3 regions of the Actinomadura rubteroloni genome follow, and region 3 is predicted to be linked to each of the others. Evidence: riboswitches for the same ligand, from Rfam matches in the RefSeq annotation. Region 3 holds a riboswitch; each other region holds the start of a gene.
What was found. A riboswitch is a leader RNA that binds a small molecule or an ion and turns the genes downstream of it on or off. The one in region 3 is predicted to bind cyclic di-AMP.
Positions count from the first base shown of each region.

Region 1: linked by a shared signal. The riboswitch ahead of BTM25_RS13795 (CHAP domain-containing protein) and the one ahead of BTM25_RS17825 (CHAP domain-containing protein) in region 3 are both predicted to bind cyclic di-AMP.
Region 2: linked by a shared signal. The riboswitch ahead of BTM25_RS18610 (C40 family peptidase) and the one ahead of BTM25_RS17825 (CHAP domain-containing protein) in region 3 are both predicted to bind cyclic di-AMP.

Region 1 is NZ_MTBP01000002.1:508,151-513,996, forward strand. It holds gene BTM25_RS13790 (C40 family peptidase) at 1-476, shown strand, start outside; cyclic di-AMP (ydaO/yuaA leader) riboswitch at 853-1,019, shown strand; cyclic di-AMP (ydaO/yuaA leader) riboswitch at 1,357-1,501, shown strand; gene BTM25_RS13795 (CHAP domain-containing protein) at 1,515-2,309, shown strand; gene BTM25_RS13800 (gluzincin family metallopeptidase) at 2,346-3,590, shown strand; gene BTM25_RS13805 (M48 family metallopeptidase) at 3,587-4,906, shown strand; gene BTM25_RS13810 (L,D-transpeptidase) at 4,943-5,846, opposite strand, start outside.
Region 2 is NZ_MTBP01000002.1:1,557,737-1,563,582, forward strand. It holds gene BTM25_RS18590 (4Fe-4S single cluster domain-containing protein) at 1-224, shown strand, start outside; gene BTM25_RS30955 (pentapeptide repeat-containing protein) at 128-1,099, opposite strand; gene BTM25_RS30960 (FHA domain-containing protein) at 1,013-1,423, shown strand; gene BTM25_RS18600 (hypothetical protein) at 1,565-2,266, shown strand; gene typA (translational GTPase TypA) at 2,316-4,169, opposite strand; cyclic di-AMP (ydaO/yuaA leader) riboswitch at 4,373-4,510, shown strand; gene BTM25_RS18610 (C40 family peptidase) at 4,518-5,510, shown strand; gene BTM25_RS18615 (hypothetical protein) at 5,625-5,846, shown strand, end outside.
Region 3 is NZ_MTBP01000002.1:1,342,832-1,348,677, forward strand. It holds gene BTM25_RS17820 (acyltransferase family protein) at 1-1,222, shown strand, start outside; gene BTM25_RS17825 (CHAP domain-containing protein) at 1,289-2,368, opposite strand; cyclic di-AMP (ydaO/yuaA leader) riboswitch at 2,370-2,490, opposite strand; gene BTM25_RS17830 (HAD-IIIC family phosphatase) at 2,720-4,579, shown strand; gene BTM25_RS17835 (LysR family transcriptional regulator) at 4,576-5,430, opposite strand; gene BTM25_RS17840 (DMT family transporter) at 5,503-5,846, shown strand, end outside.

The DNA.
Region 1 (5,846 bases), 830 kb from region 3:
AGGACGCCCGTAAAGAGAAGCAGAACGTCGACAAGCAGCTCGCCCAGCAGAAGAAGATCCTGGCGAAGTTCGGCGTCAAGAACGACAAGCCCGGCACCGGGGCGGGCGGGACGTACACCGGACCGGCGTCCGGCAGCGCGCGGGCGGCCCTGAACTTCGCCTACGCCCAGCTCGGCAAGCCGTACGTGTACGGCGCCGCCGGCCCGAACTCCTACGACTGCTCGGGGCTGACGATGCGGTCGTGGGGCGCGGCGGGCGTCAACATCACCCGGACGACGAACAGCCAGTGGGCCGCGACGAAGCGCGTCTCGCAGAGCGACCTCCAGGCCGGTGACCTGGTGTTCTTCAACAGCCTCGGCCACGTCGGCATGTACGTCGGCGGCGGGAAGATCATTCACGCGCCGCACACCGGCACCGTGGTCAAGATCGTGCCGCTGTCGTCCATGCCCGGCTACTACGGCGCGGGACGTCCCTGACGGCCCACCCCGGACGACCGACGGCCCAGGTACTCTGACCTGGGCCGTCGCTGTTTTTGTGGAAGATTTGCCTTTCCTGGGGCGTTTGGTACCTTGAGTGCCACTTGTCGGTGTCAGCCAGTCATCGGCGCAGGTCACGACACGTTCCACGTGCCGCGGCCCCGGTGCGGCGCCCACCAGCCGCCGCGCCCCGCAGGACGGCCGGCCCGGCCGCGTGCGCACGCCCGACGCGTGCATGGCGCCGAGAGCGCGTCACGACGGCCAGCAACGGGCTTCCGGCCCGGACGGTTCAGCGCCGTCCACGACCACATGTCAGCGCCGCTCGTCCCCCGCAGGAACCTGCGGACTCCACGGGCCCCATCACGCCCGTCCCGGCGAAGCGGCAGCGCCGAATCCGCGATGGCGGAACCGGGGACCCATCCGCCGCGCACGATCCCGCACCGGGACGCGCGGCACGGGGTGAATCGGCCCTCTCGGGGGCCGTAGGGCAGCTTCCACGCCCGAACCCGACAGCTAACCCGGCAGGCGTCTGGAAGAAGGAGCGACCCTGTCCAGCAGAGTTGTCACCACGTCCCGCCGTGCTCCGATCACGGCACCGTCCGACCTCTCCCCCAGACCCGCCGCACCGGCGGGCACCGCGCCCCCGGCCGTGCCGGGGACCGGCGTTCATGAGCGGACCGCCGCGCGCGGCTCCGTCCTCGGGACCACCGGCGCGGACTGATCCCACCGCCCCGCGAGGGGCCGTGCGCAGACCGCGCGTCCCGTGACGCGACAGCGCATCCTCATCCGGGGCCGTTCCCGGCCCCTCTCCCGGCGGAAGACGCCCGGAGGAACAGCCCAGAACCATCATCGGGCGCGCACCCGCGCGCCCACCGCCGAGTCCGCGGGAACGCCCGTCCGGCGTTCCCGCGGAGCCGGGGACCCACTGTGTCCTCATCCGGGGTGAATCGGCCCGTCACGGGCCGTAGGGCGGCTTCCACGCCCGAACCCGTCAGCTAACCCGGCAGGCGGTCATGGAAGCGAGGAGTAGACCCGCTCATGAACGGCAAGCATCGCAAACCCCGTCCGCTCACCGTCGCCGCGCGCACGACCGGCGCACTGGTGGCGGGTGCCGCGCTCGTCGGCACCGTCGCCGCGACGGCGCAGGCCGCCGTGCCGGTTCCCGGCAAGGACGCCCCGCAGGGCGCCCTGTCGGTCGCCGGGACGGCCGTCCAGCCCAAGGGGGGCCCGGTGGGGCTCCCGCAGGAGCGGAGGGTCCGGCAGGACGACCCGAAGACCGAAGCGCCGAAGGCCGACGCCCCCTCCGACGAGGGCGACGGCGGCACCGAGGCGCCGAGCACCGGACGGCCCACCGCGCACGACGCCATCCGGCTCGCCGAGTCCCAGGTCGGCGTCTCCGAGAGCCGCCACGGGAACACCAAGTTCCAGGACTGGTACATGACCACCGACCGCGCCCGTGAGACCGTCCGCCGCGACGGCGGCTCGGTCGGCGCCTACCGGGGCGCGAACTGGTGCGACATGTTCGTGTCCTGGGTCGGCGAGAAGATCGGGTTCACCGACCAGTTCGGGTCGGACGCGTGGACCGTCGAGCACGCCGACTGGTTCAAGGAGAACGGCCGGTGGGGCACCAAGCCCAAGCCGGGCGCGATCGTCTTCTTCGACTGGAACGGCGGCGGCTCCATCGACGGCATCGAGCACGTCGGGATGGTCGTCAAGGACAACCGGAACGGCACGATCGACACCGTCGAGGGCAACGCGGGCAACGCCGTCCGCAAGGAGACCCGCGACACCGGCTCGGTGGTCGGGTACGGCTATCCGAACTACCGGCGGTGAGCCGGACCTTCGGTGAAGCTCACTAGGATCGCCCGCATGACGGACGATCCCGGCGACGGGGCCCCGCGCCCGGCGTCCGCCCGACGGCGGATCGCCCTCGGCGCGGGGCTCTGCGTCGTCCTGTGCCTGCTCGCGGCGTACGCGTTCGCCGCGCGCGGGCACGATCGCCCGGCGCCGGTGGCCGCGCCGAGCCCCGCCGCCGCCCGCGCGCCGCGTCCGGCCGACGTCCGGACGGTCCTCGCCAACCGGGCCGCCGCCGTCCGCGCCGGGGACCGCGCCCGCTTCCTCGCCACCGTCGCGTCCGCGCCCGCCGCGTTCCGGGACGCCCAGGGTCGCGTCTTCGACAACCTGCGCCGCCTGCCCCTCGCGACCTGGGGCGAGCACTACGAGAGCGCCGACGGGACGACCGTCGCGGTCGCCGTCCGGTACCGGTTCGCCGGCTACGACCGCGCCGACGTCGTCCGCGAGCGCCACCTGACGTTCGCGTCCCGGTCCGGCGCCTGGACGATCACCGGGTCCGGCGCGGGCGACGCCCCCGAGATCTGGGACGGCGGCCCGCTCACCGTCGTGCGCGGCGCGTCCAGCCTCGTCGTCGGGGACGCCGCCGGGCTCGACCAGATCGCCGGGCTGCTCGACCGCGCCGTGCCCGCCGTCACCGCCGTGACCGGACGCGACTGGGCCCGCCGCGTCGTCGCCCTCGCGCCCGCGCAGCCCGCCGTGGCCGCCGCGCTCGCCGGCGACGACCAGGACCTCGGCCAGATCGCCGCGCTCGCGACCGTCGCGCCCGGCGCCGACGGCTCGCCCGGCGACGACCGCGTCCTCATCGCGCCCGGCACGTTCGCCCGGCTCAACCCGCTCGGCCGCCGCGTCGTCCTCACCCACGAGCTGACGCACGTCGCGACCGGCGGCGCGCACGACGGCCGCACCCCGCTGTGGCTCATCGAGGGCTTCGCCGACTACGTGGGGTACCGGGACGCGAAGGTTTCCGTCCGGGCCGCCGCCGGGGAACTGGCCGCCGACGTGCGCGCCGGACGCGTCCCGGGCTCGCTCCCGTCCCGCGCCGCGTTCGGCTCGGGCTCCGCGGACCTCGCGCAGTCCTACCAGGAGGCGTGGCTCGCCTGCCGCATGATCGCCGAGCGGTACGGTGAGGCGACGCTCGTCCGGCTCTACCGCGCCGCCGGACGCCGCGACGAGGGCGCCGCGCTGCGCGACGTCCTCGGGACGAGCCGGGCCGGGTTCACCGCCGCGTGGCGCGACTACCTGCGGAAGGAACTGCGTTGAGCGGACCGGACACGCGCCGTCCCCGGATCGCCGCCGCCGTCGCCGCCGCGCTGCTGCTGCTCGCCGTCGCCGCCGTCCTCGCCGCGAGCACGCCGTGGCGGACGCTGCCGGGCGGTGCGCCGCACGTCCGGCCCGACCCCGCCCTGGACTTCTCCGCCCCCGAGGTCGCCCGCGCCCGCGCGTTCGACGCCGCGATCAACCCGCCCGCCTACCTCTCGCTCGGCCTCGGCCTGCTCGCGGTGCTCGTCCTCGGGCTGACGCCGCTCGGCGCGCGGCTGCTGCGCGCGACGGCCGCCCGCGTCCGCCCGTGGCCGCTGCGCGTGCTCCTCGGCGTGGTCGTGCTGACGACCGTGCTGCGGCTGGTCGGGCTGCCGTTCCGGTGGTGGAGCCACGACGTCCTGGACCGGTACGGGCTGTCCACGCAGGCCGTCCCGGCGTGGCTCGCCGACCAGGGCAAGTCCCTCGCCGTCACCTGGGTGATCTACACGGTCGCGTTGCTGCCCCTGTTCGCGCTGCTGCGGCGCTTCCCGCGCTACTGGTGGACGGGCGCGGCGCTCGGCGCGTTCCTGCTCGTCGTGGCGGGCTCGTTCGCCTACCCGGTCGCCGTCGAGCCGCTGTTCAACTCGTTCCACAAGCTCCCGACCGGGGAACTGCGCACCGACCTCATGGCGATGGCGTCGCGGGACGGCGTGCCGGTGAAGGACGTGCTCGTCGCCGACGCGTCCCGCCGCACGACCACGCTCAACGCCTACGTGTCCGGGTTCGGGTCGACGCGGCGGATCGTCGTCTACGACACGCTGCTGTCGTCGCCGCCCGCGCAGATCCGGTCGATCGTCGCGCACGAGCTGGGGCACGCCAAGCACGGCGACGTCCTGTACGGGACGCTCGTCGGCGGGCTCGCCGTCGCGGGCGGCGTGTGCCTGCTCGCCGTGCTGCTGTCGTCGCCGCGCCTGCTGCGCCGCGCCGGGCTGGACCCGCCCGCGCCGGGCCGCGCCGTCGCCGATCCGCGCGCGATCGCGCTCGTGCTCGCGCTCGTCGCCGCCGGGACGCAGCTCGCCGCGCCCGCCGAGAACCTCGTCAGCCGCCGCATCGAGGCCCGCGCCGACGCGCACGCCCTCGACCTCACCCGGGACCCGGCGACGTTCGTGGAGATGCAGCACGAGCTGTCGGTCCGCAACATCGACGACCTCCGCCCGGACGTCCTCGAACGGCTGCTGTGGATGACGCATCCGTCCGGCCCCGAGCGGATCGCGATGGCGCGCTCCTGGTCCCGGCTGCACCACGACGCGGAACCGCCCCCGTTCGCCCACCGCTGACGGCGGGCGAACGGGGGCGGCCCCCGGAGTTCTCGATCAGGCCGGGGGACGCGACACCGCGCCCGCCTCCGACCCGGCCGGCGCCCCGCCGCCCCCGGCGTTCGCGCCCGCCTCCGCCGCTGGCGCGCCCGCGCTCGGGCCCGTCTGCGACGACTTGTTGAGCGCGCTGCCCTTCATCCACTTCGTCCAGGAGAGCTGCCAGTAGCCCCAGCCGTTGTCCGGCTCCAGCTCCCGGCTCGTCCCGGTGATCGTGTACGGGTCGCCGCGGTAGGAGAAGCGGTAGAACCAGGCCGCGTTCTCGTCGCTGGCGTTGACGCATCCGTGGCTGACGTTGCTGTTGCCCTGCGAGCCCACCGACCACGGCGCCGCGTGGACGTATTCGCCGCTGTTGGATATGCGCACCGCCGAATACACGGTCTGCCGGTAGTAGCCGGGGCAGCCGGGTCCGCAGCCCGTCGTGGACGAGTCCATGACGACCGGGTTCTCCTTCTCCATCGTCAGGTGGACGCCGTTGGTCGTCGTGTGCTCCCGCGACCCGCCCATTCCCATGCTCACCGGAATGCGACGCACCTTGCGGCCGTTCTTCATGACGACCATGTAGTGGCTTTTCGCGCTCGCCTTGCTGATGTGCTCGTCGCCGACCCGGAACCGCACCGTCTGGTTCTTGCCGCCCCACAGGTTCTTGGCGACGCGGACGCCCGCCAGATGCGTGCGGAACGTGACGTCGGTGTGCGCGGGCCAGTATTGGCGCGTGCGGAAGACCACGGTCTGGTCCCCGAACCAGTGCCAGGCGCCTTCCGCGGGCTTGCTGGACTGGATCTCCAGCCCCCGCTCGACGGCCGCCTTGTCGCTCACCGGGCTCGCGAAGTTGAGGATGACCGGCATGCCCACGCCGACCGTCTCCCGGTTGTTCGGCGCCTCCAGCGAGGACGCCAGCGAC
Region 2 (5,846 bases), 210 kb from region 3:
CCCCCCTCGGACGGCGGCGCTACGCGGTGCCGGACGAGCCGGACGACACCGGCGACGTGCGGCAGGAGGCCGGGCCGCCCCGGATGCAGGTTTCTATGGAAGAGGGGCCGGAGGGAAGGCGGGTGTACTACATCGGGATCCCGCGCAGGGGTGACCTCGAGCACCTCTCGACGACACTGGAGCGCGCCGGGGTGCGCGCGGGGGTGGTGTCATGGCGACCTTGAACTGTCCCGTCTGCGACGAACCGTTCCAGCCGGGTGATCTGCTCTGCCTGAGCTGCGGGGCGAACCTGGCGCGCGCCGGGGGCGGCGGGGGCCGCCGTCCGGGCGGCTATGAGGACCAGGGGCCGCCGCGCGGCGGCCCGCCGCAGCACGGCGCCCCGCAACACGGTGCCCCGCAACACGGTGCCCCTCAGCACGGTGCACCGCAGCATGGAGCGCCGCAGCACGGCTCTCCCCAGCACGGCGCGCCGCAGCACGGCGCCCCGCAGCAGGGGCAGCCGTCCTACCAGCAGCAGTACGGGGACCAGCAGTACGGCGACCAGCGGTACGGCGGCGCCCCGCAGCCCGGCCCCCCGCAGCCTGGCCCGCCGCAGCAGGACCCGTGGAGCCAGCCGCCTCAGCAGCAGCAGCAGCCGCAGGACCCGTGGGGCGCGCCGCCGCCGCAGCACCAGGCGCCGCAGCAGCAGGACCCGTGGTCCTCGCCGCCCCAGCAGCAGCAGCCCGACCCCCGGCAGCAGGCGCCGCAGCCCGCGGACGGCTGGGGCGCGCCGCCGAGCCAGAACCCCGGCCCGCAGAGCCCGTACGAGCAGCAGGGACGTCCGGGCTACGACCCGTACGACCAGCAGGGCCAGCAGCAGGGTGGCCAGCAGTACGGCCAGGGCGGCGGCTACCAGCAGCAGGGCTACCCCCCGCAGCAGCAGGGCGGCGGCCAGCAGCAGTACGGCCGTCCCGACCAGGGTTACGGCCCCGGCCCGCAGCGCGGCGGACGCGTTCCCGACAGCACCGCGGCCATGTGCCCGTACTGCGAGGCGGTGCTGACCAACCCGGCCGCCGCGCAGTGCGAGTCGTGCCTGCGTCCGCTGACGTCCAAGCCGCACGGGGCGCCGCAGGCCGCGCCGACGCTGCGCGTCCAGTTCCCGAGCGGGGACGTGAAGGTGGCCGCCGGGCAGCACCTCGTGCTCGGCCGCGACGCGGGCCAGTCCCCCGTGGCGAACACCTTCACCCAGTACGACAACGTGTCCCGGCGGCACTCGACTGTCTGGCTGGACCCGTCCGGCACGGCGTGGGTGCGCGACGAGGGCTCGACCAACGGCACGTTCGTCAACGGCGAGCGGCTGCCGCGCGGCGTGGAGGCGCCGCTGCGCGACGGGGACCAGCTCCGGCTGGCCGCCGACGTGACCGGCACCGTCCAGCTCACCTGAGGCGCGCGCGACGACGGACGGCCCGCCGCCGGGCCGTCCGTCGTTGCTTTTTCGTGATCACGACGCGCTACCGTCGGGTCACAACGGCACGTCCTGTCCATCGGGGGGCACGGCGGGCCGTTTCCTGACGGAGAACCACGCATGCGCCGCATTCTCGTCGTGTCCGTCGCGACGGTCACGCTGCTCGCCCCCGCCGGTGTCGCCCGTGCCGGGACCGTCGCCGCACCGAGCGTCATCACCGGTTTCACCGTCGCCACGACGGCCCTCGGAACGCTCCGGATCTCCGGCTGGCTGGCCGCGCCGGGCGCCCCGGTCGCCGGGAAGCACCTGGTGCTGGAGGCGGCGGACGCGTCCCACGGCGCCTGGCACATCGTGTCGCTGCCGAAAGCGCCCGTGACGAAGGCCGATGGCTCGTTCACCGCGTCCTACGACTTCATCGCCTACCCGCACGGCTACTACCGCGCCCGGTTCGCCGGGGACGACACCGTGGGCGCCGCGCTCAGCGGCGAGGCCCGCGACACGCGCGCCGACACGCGCGTCCGGGGCTGGTCGGCGTCCCGGCACAAGATCCGCAAGGGCTCGCGGGTCACGTTCGGCGGCACGCTGCTCCAGAAGTCCGGGACGTCCTGGACGCCGCTCAAGAACCAGCGCGTCTACATCATCGGCCGGATGCGCGGCAGGAAGACGTGGTACTGGTACGCGCGTCCGAAGACGAACGGCAAGGGCGTGTTCAAGGCCCGGTTCCGCGTCGCGCGCGACACCTACTTCACGTTCCAGTACTACGGCGACCGGACGCACTACACCGAGGTGCCGACCGTCGAGACGTTCGTCAACGTCCGCTGAGACGACGACGGCCCCCGGCGCGCAACGCCGGGGGCCGATCGGACGGACGTCAGACCGCGCGCTTGGTGCGGGCGCGGGTCCGCTCGCGGTCCTTGGCCGACAGCACGACCTTGCGGATGCGGACGGCGGTCGGCGTGACCTCGACGCACTCGTCCTCGCGGCAGAACTCCAGCGCCTCCTCCAGGCTGAGGATCGTCGGCGGGGTGAGGCGCTCCAGCTCGTCGCCGGTGGACGAGCGCATGTTCGTGAGCTTCTTCTCCTTGGTGATGTTGACGTCCATGTCGTCGGCGCGGGAGTTCACGCCGACGATCATGCCCTCGTACACCTCGGTGGTCGGCCCGACGAAGAAGGTGCCGCGCTCCTGCAGGTTCGTGATCGCGTACGCGGTCGCCACGCCGGACCGGTCGGCGACCAGCGACCCCGCCGGACGCATGCGCAGCTCGCCGAACCACGGCTCGTAGCTCTCGAAGACGTGGTGCGCCATGCCGGTGCCGCGCGTCTCGGTGAGGAACTCGGTGCGGAACCCGATGAGGCCGCGGGCCGGCACCAGGAACTCCATCCGGATCCAGCCGGTGCCGTGGTTGGTCATCTGCTCCATCCGGCCCTTGCGGACCGCCATGAGCTGGGTGACCGCGCCGAGGTGCTCCTCGGGGATGTCCACGGTGAGACGCTCGACCGGCTCGTGCTTCTTGCCGTCGATGGTCCGCGCGACGACCTGCGGCTTGCCGACCGTCAGCTCGTAGCCCTCGCGGCGCATGTTCTCGACCAGGATCGCCAGCGCCAGCTCGCCGCGGCCCTGCACCTCCCAGGCGTCGGGACGCTCGGTCGGCAGCACCTTGATCGACACATTGCCGACCAGCTCGCGGTCCAGGCGGTCCTTCACCATGCGGGCGGTGACCTTGGTGCCCTTCTCGCGGCCGGACATCGGGCTCGTGTTCGTGCCGATGGTCATGGAGATCGCGGGCTCGTCCACCGTGATGAGCGGCAGCGGGCGCGGGTCGTCGGGGTCGGCGATCGTGTCGCCGATCATGATCTCCGGGATGCCCGCGATCGCGATGATGTCGCCGGGGCCCGCCTCGTCGGCGGGCTTGCGGGTCAGCGCCTCGGTCATCAGCAGCTCGGTGATCCGGACCTTCTCGACGCTGCCGTCGTGGCGGCACCACGCGACCTGCTGGCCCTTCTTGATCACGCCGGCGTGGACGCGGCAGAGCGCGATCCGGCCGAGGTAGCTGGACGCGTCCAGGTTCGTCACGTGCGCCTGGAGCGGCGCGTCCGGGACGTAGGACGGCGCCGGGATCGTCTCCTTGATCACCTGGAACAGCGGCTCCAGGTCCTCGGCGGCGGGCATCTCGCCGTCGCCGGGCTTGTCCAGCGACGCGCGGCCCGCGCGGCCCGAGGCGTAGACGATCGGGAACTCGATCTGGTCCTCGGCGGCGTCGAGGTCCATGAACAGCTCGTAGGTCTCGTCCACGACCTCGTCGATGCGGGCGTCCGGCCGGTCGGTCTTGTTGACGACCAGGATCACCGGAAGCTTGGCCTCCAGCGCCTTGCGCAGCACGAACCGGGTCTGCGGCAGCGGGCCCTCGCTGGCGTCCACCAGCAGGACGACGCCGTCCACCATCGACAGGCCGCGCTCGACCTCGCCGCCGAAGTCGGCGTGGCCCGGGGTGTCGATGATGTTGATCGTCATCCCGTTGTGCAGGACGGCCGTGTTCTTCGCGAGGATCGTGATGCCCTTCTCGCGCTCCAGGTCGTCGGAGTCCATGACGCGGTCGTTCACGTCCTGGTTCTCCCGGAACGCTCCGGACTGCCAGAGCATGGCGTCGACCAGCGTCGTCTTGCCGTGGTCGACATGGGCGACGATGGCGACGTTGCGGAGGTCGTCGCGCGTGGAGAAGGGCATGCAGGCTCGCCTTGGGTGAGGGTTGGGCGTGGGGATTTCGTGACGCCGCGGACGAGCGGCCACTACCAGTCTACTCGGCCCGCGCGGCGCCCTTTCCGACTCGGCGTCGCGACCCGGCCCCGGCGGCCAATTGGTCATCTATGCGCATTCTTTGTAAGGTCTTTCGTCATCCGGGCGTTCCCTCGCCCCTGCTCTCGGGGCCGCGTCCGGATCCGCCGAGTCCCCCGGAGGGGGAGCCGGGGACCCAACCGGGCTTCTCGGGGTGAATCGACGCACGGCGTCGTAGGGCTTCTCCGGCCCGAACCCGTCAGCTAACCCGGCAGGCGGCGAGGAGAGGAGAGACCGGTTTTGGCACCGGATTCCCGGCGGCGCCGCTGGACGGCGCCCGCAGTCGCGGTGGCCGCGCTCGTCGGCCTCGGGCTCACCGGACCGGCCGTCGCGCACGCCGCGTCGCCGCTGACCGTCCTCGCGGCTCCCAAGCCCACCGAGAAGGAGCTGCGCAAGCAGCTCGACGACCTCAACACCCAGGCCGAGATCCTCACCGAGAAGTTCAACAAGGCCCGCGTCGACCTGGACCGCGCGCAGCGCGCCGAGGCCGCCGCCGCCCGCATCTCGGCGGACCTGGAGGCCAAGGTCGCGCCCGCCCGCCGGCAGCTCGCCGCGCTCGCCGCCGCGAACTACATGAGCGGCGGACCGGACGTCCTGTTCGGCTCCGGCGGCGCGGACGGCCTGTCCGACACCGCCTACCTCGCCCAGAACCAGGCGACGGTCGTCGCGTCCGTCCAGGCGGAGATCGACAAGGCCAACAAGGCCAAGCTGGCCGCCGAGCAGCGCACCGCGCAGGTCGCGCAGGCCAAGAAGCAGGTCGAGAACGCCCGCACCACCGCCCGCAACAAGATCGCGGAAGTGCAGAAGCAGCTCGACAAGCTCACCACCACGCACGTCAAGGACCCGCACACCGGGCTGTCGGCGACCGTCACCGGCTCGGGCCTGCCCGCGCGGATGGCCCGCAAGGCGCTGACCAAGATCGGCCGCCCGTACGTGTGGGGCGCCGCCGGGCCGAGCACCTTCGACTGCTCCGGGCTCGTCGTGTGGGCTTACGCGCAGGTCGGCAAGCCGGGACTGCCGCACTACACCGGGGACCTCTTCGAGCTGGGGACGAAGGTGAGCCGGGGCTCGCTCCAGTCCGGCGACCTCGTCTACTTCGGGTCCAACCTCCACCACATGGGGATCTACCTCGGCGGCGGGAAGTTCCTGCACGCGCCGTCGACCGGCGACGTCGTCAAGATCTCGGAGCTCTCGGACCGGTCCGACTTCGCGGGGGCCAACCGCATCGGCTAGTCCTCTTTGTCGGGATCTATTCCGCAACGCCCCGGGTGGGGAGTACGCTCCGGCGCAGTCCGTGAACGCCGTTCCGGCGCACCGGTGTTCGTCCCTCCGCCCGAAGGAGTTCCGGTGAGGTTCCGCAAGCCCGTCCTCGTCGCGGCCACGGCCGCCGCCGCCCTGCTGCCGGTCGCGGCCGTCGCCGCCCCGGCGGGCGCCGTACCGCCGCCCGCCGGACGGATCGCCGTCCAGGCCGCGCCGCTGCCCTCCGCGGACCAGTTGCTCGCGCTCGTCCTCACCGCGTTCCCCGCGAACATCCAGGCCGACGCGCGGCTGATCCTCGCCGGGGACTAC
Region 3 (5,846 bases):
GCCCGAACTCCCCAAGCACCCGCCCGAGGGCGCGCCGAGCGGCGGACGGGTCCGGGAGCTGGAGGGCTACCGCGGGCTGGCCGCGATCAGCACCATCCTGTTCCACGTCTGGCAGCACTACACCCGCTACGGGCCGGACGGCGCCCACCCGCCTGTGCACAACCGCCTGCTGGCCGCGATGCTGTCGTTCGAGGTGGTCGACCTCTTCTTCGTCCTGTCGGCGTATCTGCTGACGCTGTCGTACGCCCGTGCCGCGATCGACAGGACGAACTCCCAGCCCGCGAAGTCGTTCCTGTTCCGGCGGGCCGTCCGGATCCTGCCGCTGTACTGGTGCGCGATCCTGTTCATCTGGGCGACGCGGAACCCGCGGCTGCCCGGCGACTGGCGCGACCTGCTGGAGCACCTGACGTTCACCCAGGTCTTCGACCAGAAGCGGATCTTCTACACGATCGGCCCGTCCTGGTCGATGTCGCTGGAGATCATGTTCTATGGCGCGCTCGTCCTGCTCGGCCCGCTGGCCGCGCGGTCGTGCGCGCGGGTCGAGGACCGCTCACGGCGGATCATGATCTGCGCCGCCGGCTGCCTGGCGCTGTACGTCGGGCCCGTGCTCTGGCTCGCCGTCGCGCGCTATGGCCTGCACATCCCGGTCACCGAATGGCCCGCCTACTTCGGGCCGCAGGCGCGCTTCCACGCGTTCGGCGCCGGGATGCTCCTGGCCGTCGTGATGGTCGGGCTCGGCGACCGGGGACGGCTCGGGCCGTCCGCCGCGCGGTTGCTGCGGCTGGCCGTCCCGGCCGCGCTGGTGCTGCTGACGTACCTGGCCACCACGCCGGAAGGCCCGTTCGCGATCTTCTACCACCCGATCTGCGCGGTGCTGTGGACGGCGCTGATCTACACGACCGTCCACGGGTCGGGCGACAACGCGTGGCACCGGCTCCTGCGCTCGCGGGTGCTCACCGCGATCGGGCTCGTCAGCTACAGCGTGTACATGTGGCACGAACCGATCATGATCACGCTGGGCCGGGCGGGGCTGATCCCGACGAGCCAGTCCGCGTTCCCGGTGACGTTCGTCATCCTGCTCGCCGCCGTGCTGCCCGCCGCGACGCTCAGCTACTGGCTCATCGAATACCCCTCGGCGCTGCTCCGGCGCCTTCGCCATCCGACCCGGGGAAGCCGCGACTTCTACCCCGCCATCAACCAGCCCGCTCCTTACGACCGCTGATCCCACTGCGCGGGGAACGGCGCGCGTCCGGTCACGGTGACCGGACGCGCGCCGTTTCCCGTCTGCCTACTGACGGCTGGGCTGGGCCGAGCCGAGTTCGGCGTGGACGCCGTCCCAGAACGCCAGGTCGGCGTCGTCGGCGAAGTGCGAGACGCGGTTCCAGAACTCGCGGTCCTCGGCCTCGGCGGCGACCGCCGCCGTCACGGCGGGCATGACTGCCGTCACGGACTCGGCGAAGTCCAGGTCGGCCGGGGTGATGTCAGCCGGGAGCGTCACGCGGTGGTGCCGGCCGCGCCGGCGTCCGACCAGGCCCAGCGGACGCGCCGGACGGTGGTGCTTGCCCCGTTTGCGCCGCTTCGACGGCTCTTCGACTTCGACGGCCTCGGCGACGTCCGGCATCGCGGCGTCCGCGTTGGCCGCGGCGGCGAGCATCGGCAGCAGCGCGCGGTGGTGCCTGCCGCGCCGCCGCACCCGGATCGGCGCCTCGGCCGGGACGCGCGCCGCCAGCGCACGGCCCGCCGCCAGCGCGACCGTCCCGCACACCGCGACCGCGAGCAGGCCGCCGAGCAGGCCGTCCTGGGAGATGAGGGGCTCGTCGTGTTTCGGAACGTTCCGCTGCACGGTCGCGACCGTCGCTGCGGCGGGCTCCGGACGGGAGTGCCGCGCAATGTACGCGCCGTCCTTCACCTTCGCCGGGTACCCGTAGCCCACGACGTCGCTGAAGTCGCGGGTCTTGCGTTTGAGGTAGATGCCGTCGGTGTTGCCCTCGATGGTGTGGAGAGTCCGTCCCTTCACGCTCTCCACGATCCCCACATGGCTGATCCCGTCGATGCTCCGGGACCCGCTGAACGAGTAGAAAACGATCGCGCCGGGCTCCGGCCGCGTCCCCCACGCGCCCTGCTCCTTGAACCAGGTCGCGTGCTCGATCGTGGACGCGAACTGGCCGACCCGGTCCACGACCCCGGCCTCGTGCGCCGCCCACGCGATGAACATGTCGCACCAGGGCGCGGTGCTGAAGTAGTCGTCCCCACCGCCGACATTGCTTCTGTACCAGTCTCCGTACTTGGTGTAGCCGCCGGACTTCTCGTGGTACCCGAGTTCCTTCTTGGCGACCTTGAGCAGTTTCTCGCCTATGTGATCGGTCATCGGCTCTCCTCGGCGCCGCCTACCGGGTTAGCTGACGGGTTCGGACCAGGAGCAGGCCCTACCGCGCGCGGCGGATTCACCCCGGGAACAGGTGGTTCCCCGGTTCCCGGCGGACGTGGGGGGCGGGCGCCCGGCCGGGACTCGGCGGTCGGCCCGCGCTCCCCCGGGAGAGGAGCGTGTCACGGGCCGTAATGGAGCAAGGTAGAGGACGTTCCCGCTGATCGCAATGCCCTGCGGCCGTGTTGTCGCAGCTCAGCGCCCCGCTTGCCGCCTTCGCGGCACTCTAGGTCGGCTTTAGCGGACCCGCCGATGATCGGTGACGAGTGGGACCGGCACACCGAAAGGACCGGTATGAGCGTCACCGAACTGCACCGGGCGGGACGGCTCGCCGCCGAGTACCCGGCCGTCCGCGGGCTCCTGGCCGGAGCCGACCCCGACACGCTGCGCCGCGCCGGACAGGTGCTGGCCCGGCTCGACCCCGTCGCCGTGCTGGCCGAGCATCCGGACGTCCCGGTGCTGTCGGTCGCCGTCACCGGGCACGGGACGCTCGGGCCGCTCGTCCCGGCCGTCGCCGCCGAACTGGCCCGGCACGGGCTGCTCGGCCGGTTCACCACGGGTGATTTCGATGGCTATGTCTTTGAGCTGTCCGACCCGGAGAGCCCGATCTACGCGGCCGACCCGGACGTCGTCCTGTGCCTGCTGGACCCGGAGATCGTGTTCGACGAGCTGCCGTCGCCGTGGACGGCCGCCGACGTCGAGGACGCCCTGCGCGCCAAGGTCCGGCTGATCGAGTCGCTGGCGCAGCGGTTCACCGAGACCACGCGCGCGACGCTCGTCCTGAACACGCCGCCGCTGCCGTCGCGGTTCACGGCGCAGCTCGTGGACTACCGGTCGCGCGCACGCCTCGGCATCGCGTGGCGGACGGCCTGCTCGGAGCTCCTGCGCCTCGCCCAGACGCACGACCGCGTGGTCACCATCGACGTGGACCCGCTGCTCGCCGAGGGGATCGCGGCCGACGACGCGCGGCTCGGCGTCTACACGGGCCTGCACCTGTCGCCCGACCTGCTCGCCCGCTACGCCCGCGAGGTCGGCCACCTCGCCCGCAACCTGACGGGACGCACCAAGAAGGCCCTGGTCGTGGACCTGGACGGGACGCTGTGGGGCGGCGTGCTCGGCGACGACGGCATCGAGGGCATCGAGGTCGCGGGCGGCTACCGGGGCAAGGCGTTCCAGGCGTTCCAGCACGCGGTGAAGCAGATCGCCGGGCAGGGCGTGCTGCTCGCGGCCGTCAGCAAGAACGACGCCGAGACCGTCCGGGAGGTGCTGCGCGACCATCCGGAGATGGCGCTGCGCGAAGATGATTTCGTGCGCGTCGTGGCGAACTGGCGTCCGAAGCATGACAATCTCGCCGAGCTGGCCAAGGATCTGAATCTCAGCACGGACGCGTTCGTGTTCGTGGACGACAGCTCGTTCGAGTGCGGGCTCGTGCGGCACGCGCTGCCGGGCGTCGCGGTCGTCGCGCTGGACACCGAGCCCGCGCTGCACCTCGGGCGGCTGCTCGCCGACGGCTGGTTCGACGTGCGGGAGCTGACCGCCGAGGACCGGCAGCGCTCCGGCCGCTACCGCGAGGACCTGGCCCGCAAGGACTTCCTCGACACGTTCGATTCCCTCCAGGACTATCTGGACGAACTGGACGTCCAGGTGCGGCTGGAGCCGGCCGACGACGCCGGCGTCCCGCGCCTCTCGCAGATCACGCTGCGCACCAACCAGTTCAACCTGACGACCGAGCGGTTGCAGCCCGCCGACGTGCGGGCGCGGCTCGACGACCCGGACGCGCGGGTGCTGTCCGTGCGGTCCGAGGATCGCTTCGGCTCCAACGGCGTGGTCGGAGCGATCTTCCTCCGCTGGGACGGGCCGGTGCTGTCGGTCGAGAACTTCCTGCTGAGCTGCCGGGTGTTCTCGCGCGGCATCGAGCAGGCGTGCCTGTCGGCGGTGCTGCGCTACGCGTCCGCCGCCGGGGCGGAGCGGGTGCGCGGGACGTACCGTCCGTCGCCGAAGAACACGCGGGTGCGCGACTTCTACCAGCGGAACGGGTTCACGGCCGCCGGGGAGGAGGACGGCGCGTCGGTGTTCGTCCACGACCTCGCGGACATCGCGGACACACCGTCCCACCTGCGGCTGGACGATCTGCTCGCGGGGACCGGCCGCTAGCCGCCCGCGCCCCGCCGCACCGTGCGCAGGAACGCGCGCGCGGCGGGGCCCGGACGGTCGTGCGCCGCCAGATGCAGGATGCGCGGAGCCGTCGGGGCGAGCGGGACCTGCGCTATTCCGTCCGGCCTTTCCGGGAGCGCGAGCGAGGGCACCAGGGAAACGCCGATGTCCTCGCGGACGAGGGCCAGCAGCGTCGCCATTTCCCGTACTCGGTGAACGGGCTTGTAAGGCACACCGCGCTCGCGGTGCAGGCGGCGGACGAGCGTTTCGCATCCGCCGTCGGAAATCAGGAACGGATCGTCCGCCAGGTCGTCCAGGCTGATTTTCGCCTCTGTCGCCAGCGGATGCGCGGAATGCATGACGGCGACGAACGCGTCCGCGGCCAGCGGCACGGCGATCGTCCCGGCCGGCGCGGTCACGACGCCGAGATCGACGACGGCGGCGGCCAGCCAGGCGCTCACCTCGTCGTCGGTGCCCTCCAGCAAGATCGTCTCGACGTCCGGATGCAGGTCGCGGTACGCGCGGACGAGCGGGGCCAGCACCCGGGCGGCGCTCGGGAGGGTGCCGACGCGGAGCCGTCCGCGCACCACGCCGGACGCCGCCGCCGTCTCCTCCGCCAGCCGCGCGACGTGCCGCAACGCCGCCGTCGCGTGCGGCAGGGCGCGGCGGCCCGCGTCGGTCAGGCGGCAGCCGGCGCGGTCGCGGACGGCGAGGCGCGTGCCGAGTTCGGTCTCCAGCGAGGTCAGGGCGTGGCTGACCGCCGACTGCGTGACGCCGAGCAGATCGGCGGCGCCGGTGACGCTGCCCGCCTCGTCCAAGGCACGCAACGCGCGCAACTGGGCCAGGTTCATGAGCGCGCCTCATGGCGCAAATGAAGCTCTTTTGTTTGCCTCATGATTTCAGGGTGCCTTATCACCGGGTGCATGAGTGTTGTTCTGATGATTTTCGTGGCAGCGGTGTGGGGCGCGTCATTCCTTTTCATGCGGCAGGCGGTGCCGGTGCTCGGGCCGGTGGGGATGATCGAGGCGCGTGTCGTGCTCGCGGGTCTCGCGTTGGCGCTCGCGTGCGCGGTCTTGCGGCGGCCTCCGCGTCCGTCCCGGAAATTCCTGCTGCTCGGCGCGCTGACGGCCGCCGTGCCGTTCACGCTCATCGGCGCGGCCGAACTGCGGCTCACCGCTTCGCTCGCGGCCCTGCTCAACGCGACGACGCCGCTGTTCTCGGTGCTCGTGACGGCCGCGCGGGAGCGGCGGGCGCCGTCCGTGCGCGA